2 regions of the Stenotrophomonas sp. YJH_SMC_81 genome follow, and region 2 is predicted to be linked to the other one. Evidence: predicted binding sites of a transcription regulator. Region 2 holds the regulator's gene; the other holds the start of a gene.
The links. Region 2 encodes FliA, which starts transcription of late flagellar genes. Its sites were predicted from a motif close to TAAAGTTTNNCNNNCNNNGGCCGATAA; they were not measured.
Positions count from the first base shown of each region.

Region 1 (3,405 bases), on a different contig from region 2:
AGGCGCAGTACCTTGACGAGGCGGAGGGCGCCCGTATCGCCGATGCCCTGCGCACCTGGTCGGTGCAGCAGCGCTATGCGGACAGCTGTTCGGATCCGGTTGCGTTCAGCGCACGCCTGAACCAGGATCTGGACATGTTCGATGGCCACTTCCATGTTGAACGCGTGGACGCAGCGGCCGGCCAGGACGATTGGTTGATGGCCTGGCGCGCCGATGCCCGCGGCAATGGTGCCGGCGTGCGCGAGGTGCGGGTGATGGAGGGCAACATTGGCTACCTGCGCCTGAGTACCTTCTATCCGCTGGATCTGGCGCGCCCGAAGTTCGCTGCGGCCCTTGCCCTGCTGGCCGACACCGATGGCCTGGTGCTGGATCTGCGCCAGAACGGGGGCGGCGACGATGCAAGTGCCGACCTGCTGGTACGCACGCTGCTGGACGCGAAGATCGACGCGGTGCAGCAGCTGGACCAGCGCGGCCGGCGCACGCCGGTCCCGCTGCCGCCTGCCAGCCTGCCTGCGTACCTGAAACCGCTGGTGGTGCTGATCGACCGCCGCACCGGTTCGGCGGCCGAGTTTGTCGCCTATTCGCTGCAGGCACTGGGCCGTGCGCGGATTGTCGGTACGCGCAGTGGCGGTGCCGCGCATATGTTTGGTGATCCTGTGCTGCTGCCCGATGGCTATCAGGTCAGTATTCCCGACCGGCAACCCATCAATCTGCGCACCGGTGGAAACTGGGAACGTACTGGCGTGAGGCCTGATGTGGCCGGCGGCGACGATCCGCTGTTCATCGCGCGGCAACTGCTGGCGCCTGCGAAGTCGTCAAGATGAACGCACGATTGCATGGCTGTCCTATCGCGGATGCGCGATTGCATGCCTAGAATCGAAGCATCCCGGTAGTTCCCGGGCGCTTCGAGTGAATGGACTCAATGAAGATTCTGTTGACCGGCAGTTCCGGCCGCATCGGGCGCGCGATCTTCGGTGCGTTGGCGGCTGCCCACGAAGTGGTGGGGCTGGACCGCAGTCCGTTTGCCACCACGCGCATCATTGCCGATGTCAGCGATCGGCAGGCCGTCGCGCGCGCGGTGCAGGGCGTGGATGCGGTCATCCATACCGCGGCCCTGCATGCCCCGCATGTCGGCCTGGTGCCGGATGCGGTGTTCCAGCAGATCAACGTGGAGGCCACCGCACACCTGCTGCAGGCGGCACGCGAAGCCGGTGCACGGCGCTTCGTGCTGACCAGCACCACTGCGTTGTATGGCCATGCCGTGGTGGCCGGTGGCTGCCGTTGGATCGACGAAGACACCGAGCCGCTGCCGCGCACGATCTACCACCGTACCAAGCTGCAGGCAGAGACCCTGGCCGAAGCCGCCGCCACGCCGGGCTTCAGCGTTCGCGTGCTGCGCATGGGCCGGTGTTTCCCGGAACCGCCCGAACGGATGGCGATGTTCCGCCTGCATCGCGGCATCGACGCCCGCGATGTGGCCAGCGCACATGCTGCACTGCTGCTCGACGAAGGCGCCCGGTTCGCGCGCTACCTCGCCTGTGCCCCGACGCCGTTCCGGCGCGAGGACTGCCTGGAGCTGGCCACCCACCCGCGTAGCGTGCTGGCCCGTCGCGCGCCACAGCTGCTGGCCGAATTCGAACGCCGTGGCTGGCCGCTGCCATTGAGCATCGACCGTGTCTACGACAGTGCCCGCCTGCGCGGCGCGCTGGGCTGGAAACCGTGCTTCGGGCCCGACGACGTGCTTCAGCAGTATGCCGTCGGCAGCATCGAGGTACTGCCGCGGGCACAGTGGATCAAGGACCGCGTGGCCGAGTGAGGGCATCGCAGAGGGGGAGCGTTGAGCCGACCCTGAGCGGATTCAGGAATGTGCAGGCCGACCGCCTCAACCTCGTTGGCGGGCGGCCGCTAACCCAGTGCGCTTCCAGCGCCGGGCGCGCCCCGGCGGCCGGTGGCCTGCGCGACGGATCGCGCGCCTGCGCGGTGCCCTCGTGGTGCCGGTCGTCCTGAACTGCCTTGCGGACCCTCCCATGTCTTCTTCCCGCTCTGCCGCTGCCCAACGCCCGGGCAGCATCGCCCACAAGTTGATGCTGGGCACCGCCGTGATCGCGCTGCTGTGCTTCGGCCTGACCGCCTTCCTGATCTACCGGCAGGCCAGCGCCAGTCTGATCAGCGCCTCGCGCCAGACCATGACCAGCGAGGCCAACGCTGAGGCGCGCCAGGTGGCGGCTGATCTGGGCACGGCTTTCGCCAGCAATGACGCCATGGTCGAGGCCGTGCTGGCCCAGCGTGCCCGTGGTGACATACCCGACCGCGCCAGCCTGGCGGCGGTGCTCGGCGAACAGCTGCGTGCTCATCCTCAATGGCTGGGCAAGAGCACCATGTGGGAGGCCGATGCCTTCGACGGCAAGGATGCGGAGTTCGTCAATTCCGAAGCACACGATGCCACCGGCCGCTACATGAGCTACTGGGCCTGGCAAGACGGCAAACCGCAGCAGTCGGTGATGACCGACTACACCGAGACTGCCAGCGGTTCCGGTGACTGGTACATGGTGCCCAGCCGCGACAAGCTGCCCAAGGTCAGCGAACCTTACGCCTATGACATCGCCGGCCAGAAGGTGCTCATGAGCACCCTGAGCACGCCGATCATCGAGAACGGCAGATTCCTGGGCGTGTTCACCGTCGACTTCTCGCTGGCAGCGCTGCAGAAGCACCTGTCAACGCTGAAGCCGATGGGGGCTGGCCGCGTCGAACTGCTGTCGCCCAAGGGCGTGGTGCTGGCCTCGGCCAATGCCGCCGAGATCGGCAAGCCGCGCAACGATGCCCTGACCCGCAGCATGCTGGCCGACATCGCCGCCGACCGTCCGTTCGAGGCCTTCAGCCCCGACGCGGCCGGCAACGTACGCGTGTATGTGCCGCTGCGCGTGGGCGACGCCCCGCAACGCTTCGCGCTGGGCGTGGTGATGCCGCATGCGGTGATCGTGTCTGAGGCACGCCAGCTGCTGTGGCTGACCCTGCTGGTCGGCGTGATCGCCGCGCTGACCCTCAGCGCCGGCGTCTACGTGCTGCTGCGCCGCCTGGCGATCCGCCCGTTGGCCGAAGCGGTACGCGTGGCCGGTGATGTCGCCGCCGGCAAGCTGGACAGCACGCTGCCGGCGCGCAGCAACGACGAAGTGGGGCGCCTGCTGGACGCAATGCAGGGCATGCGTGGGCAGTTGCAGTCGGTGATGGCTGCGCAGGCCGAAATGGCGCGCCGGCACGATGCCGGTGAACTCAGCTATCGCATGGATGCTGCGGCCTTCCCGGGCGAGTACGGCCGCATGGTGGCCGACAGCAACCAGCTGGTGGCCTCCAGCAACGCGGTCACCCAGCGCCTGGTTGAAGTGATGCAGCGCTATGCCGTGGGCG
Region 1 covers NZ_JCAFUB010000002.1:290,818-294,222, forward strand. Annotated here, with positions in the region: gene AC5P8U_RS04940 (S41 family peptidase) at 1-824, shown strand, start outside; gene AC5P8U_RS04945 (NAD-dependent epimerase/dehydratase family protein) at 923-1,816, shown strand; gene AC5P8U_RS04950 (methyl-accepting chemotaxis protein) at 2,028-3,405, shown strand, end outside.
Region 1: AC5P8U_RS04950 (methyl-accepting chemotaxis protein) is a predicted target of FliA. The motif match lies at 1,883-1,909, and genes of this name have one in related genera.

Region 2 (3,405 bases):
CCGCTGCAGTTGCCGGTGCGGCCGGTGCGGCCAGTGGGCGTGGTGCCGCGATCGGTGCGGGCGCTACCGCAGCGATGGGCTTGGCGCCGGGTGCGGCGCCACCGTGCAGCTGGTCGAGCAGGGCTTCGAACTCGTCTTCGCTGATCAGGCCGTCGTCAGCCTTCTTTGCCGGCGCGACCGCAGTCGGTGCGTTGCCGCCGTGCAGCTGGTCGAGCAGGGCCTCGAACTCGTCGTCGGTGATCAGGTCGCTGCCACCCGCAGCGGGAGCTGCTGCGGCGGCGGGTGCAGCCACGGCACCGCCATGCATGTCGAACTGGGCGATCAGCTCCGGCGGCGCATAGCCCGGCTCGGTGCCGGAGGAAACTGCATCCAGCATCGCTTGCAGGTAGTCCAGCGATTGCTGGGCGGCATCGAAGTGATGGGCCTGCAGTACGGCCTGGCCCGCGCGCGCGATGCCCAGCGCTTCTTCGGCGGCGTGGCACAACTCGACCATGGCGGTGACGCCGAGGAAGCCGGCGCCGCCCTTGAGCGTGTGGTAGCCCCGGAACACCGCGTTGAGCTGCTCGGTGTCCTGTGGTGCCTGCTCCAGCGACACCAGCTGTTCGCCCAGGCGATCCAGGATTTCCTGCGCCTCGATGATGAAATCGGCAGTGATGTCGTCGGATACCGCGCTCATGCTTACAGCCCCAGGTCCGACAGCAGGTCGTCGGCGTCGTTCTGCGAGACCGCGTGGCGGTCCAGTCCCTTCAGTGCCGGCCCGGCCAGTTCCGGATCGGTGCGATGCTGTTCCGGCGGCAGGCCGAGCGCGCCGAAGCCCTCGTGCACGCGGCGGACGATGCCGACCACGCGACGGATGATCTGCCCGGTCAGGTCCTGGTAGCTCTGGGTCAGGGCGATCTCGGTGAGGTTGTGGCGGATGCGCTCGAGCTGTGCATCCTGGCCGGGCTGCAGGCCTTCGGCGCGCAGCTGTTCGGTCAGGCTGCGGCATTCCTCGGCCAGGTCCAGGGTGCGGTGCGTCGCCTGTTCGGTCATCGCCACCACGTGGTCCAGGCGTGCGCAGGCATCGTCCAGTTCGCCGGCCTCGCTGGGCACGGTCGGCAGTTCACCCAGGGCCTGCCCGAGCTCGCGGGCCAGCCGCGAGAGGCCGCTCATCATCGGCTGCGTGCGCAGCGCGACCAGTCCGTCGATGCGTTGCCGCCAGGCGGTTTCGTCACCGGACTCCAGTGCGTCCAGTGCTTCCTGCAGGCGCAGGGCGAGGGCATTCTTGTCGACCGTGGTGTCCATCAGGCGCTGGCCGCCAGGCGTTCGAAGATCTTGCCGAGCTTCTCTTCCAGCGTCTGCGCGGTGAACGGCTTGATGATGTAGCCGTTCACCCCGTTCTGGGCCGCTTCGATGATCTGCTCGCGCTTGGCTTCGGCGGTGACCATCAGCACCGGCAGGGTCTTCAGCTTGGCGTCGGCACGGATCGCCTTGAGCAGCTCGATGCCGGTCATGACCGGCATGTTCCAGTCGGTGACCACGAAATCGAACGGCTGGCTCTGCAGCAGCGACAGCGCGGCATGCCCGTCCTCGGCTTCGGCGGTGTTGGTGAAGCCCAGATCGCCCAGCAGGTTCTTGACGATGCGACGCATGGTCGAGAAGTCGTCCACGATCAGGATGCGCATGTTCTTGTTCAAAGCAGAGTTCCTTTGTTGTTCATTCCGGGCGGCCGGGGGCAGCTGCCTCGGGGATGTTCATTCTTCGAGGCCGGCGTCGACGGCCTCGAATACCTTCAGCCGGCCGCGCAGGCGCAGCACCGCCTGGCCGTGGATCTGGCAGACCCGCGACTCGCTCACGCCGAGCACCGCGCCGATCTCCTTCAGATTGAGTTCCTGCTCGTAGTAGAGCGAGAGCACCAGCTGTTCGCGCTCGGGCAGATGGCCGATGGCCTTGCCCAGCTCGCGGCCGAACTCGCTGCGCTCCAGCACCTGCTGCGGGGTCGGGCCACCCTGGGCGACCGTGTCCAGCTCGCCCTGGTCCTCGATGCGCGACTCCAGGCTCAGCACCTGGCCACGCGCAGCGTCTTCCATCAGGCGCAGGTACTCGGGCAGTGGCATCTCCATCGCGGCGGCCACTTCGGTGGCGCTGGCGGCGCGGCCGCTGCTCTGTTCCAGGCGGCGGATGGTGGCCGCAGCATCGCGTGCACGGCGGTGCACCGAGCGCGGCACCCAGTCGCCACGGCGGATCTCGTCGATCATCGAGCCACGGATACGGATCGAGGCATAGGTCTCAAACGAGGCGCCCTGGTCGGCGTCGTAGCTGCGCGAAGCCTCGATCAGGCCCATCATGCCCGCCTGGATCAGGTCGTCGACTTCGACGCTGGCCGGCAGGCGCGCGGCCAGATGGTGGGCGATGCGCCGCACCAGGTCCGAGTGCTGGGCGATGACCTCGTTGGCCGCCGAGCGCTGGACTTCCCTGTACTGGGCCGCGCCTTTCATGCCGCCACCCCGCGCTGCTTGAGAATGCGTTCGAGGAAGAACTCGACGCCGCCGCGTGGTTCGGTGGGCGCCTGCCAGCGGGCCGTGCGGCGCGCGATCTCGGTGATGGCCAGTGCGGACGGGCTGGACGGGTAGGCCTTCACCACCGGCTGCTGGCGCTGCACCGACAGGCGCAGCCAGTCATCCTGCGGCACGCAGCCCAGGTAGTTCAGCGAGACATCGGCGAGGAACTTCTCGCAGACGCGGGTCAGCTTCTCGTACAGTACGCGGCCCTCGTTGGGGTCGCGCACCATGTTGGCCACCACCTGGACGCGGTCCACGCCACGTTCGCGCGAGAGCACCTTGATCAGCGCGTAGGCGTCGGTGATCGACGCCGGCTCGTCACAGACCACCACCACGGTGTCCTGCGCGGCCTGGCAGAAGGTCAGCACGCCGTCGGTGATGCCCGCGGCGGTGTCCACCACCATGATGTCCAGCTCGCGTTCCAGCTCGGAGAACACGTTGACCAGGCCGACGTGCTCGGCCGGGGCCAGCTCGGCCATGTGCCGGCGGCCGGACGCGGCCGGGACCACCAGCACGCCGTTCGGGCCTTCGACGATGACGTCGTCCAGCGAGCAGCGGCCGGCAACCAGGTCGGCCAGCGTATAGGTGGGGTTCAAGCCCAGGATCACGTCGATGTTGGCCAGGCCGAGGTCGGCGTCCAGCAGCAGCGTGCGCTTGCCCATGCCGGCCAGCGCCACGGCCAGGTTGGCCGACACGTTGGTCTTGCCCACGCCGCCCTTGCCGCCGGTCACGGCGATGGTGCGCACAGGGCCGAGCGGCTCGCTGCGGGTGGCCGACAGCGGGAAGGTCTTGGTCAGCTTGGCGTACTCACGCGACGGCATGGTTCAACTCCGGGTTGCAGGGCATATCGGCCGCTCGGCGCAAA
Region 2 covers NZ_JCAFUB010000003.1:325,764-329,168, forward strand. Annotated here, with positions in the region: gene AC5P8U_RS07935 (chemotaxis protein CheA) at 1-676, opposite strand, end outside; gene AC5P8U_RS07940 (protein phosphatase CheZ) at 679-1,284, opposite strand; gene cheY (chemotaxis response regulator CheY) at 1,284-1,676, opposite strand; gene AC5P8U_RS07950 (RNA polymerase sigma factor FliA) at 1,734-2,477, opposite strand; gene AC5P8U_RS07955 (MinD/ParA family ATP-binding protein) at 2,474-3,361, opposite strand; gene flhF (flagellar biosynthesis GTPase FlhF) at 3,348-3,405, opposite strand, start outside.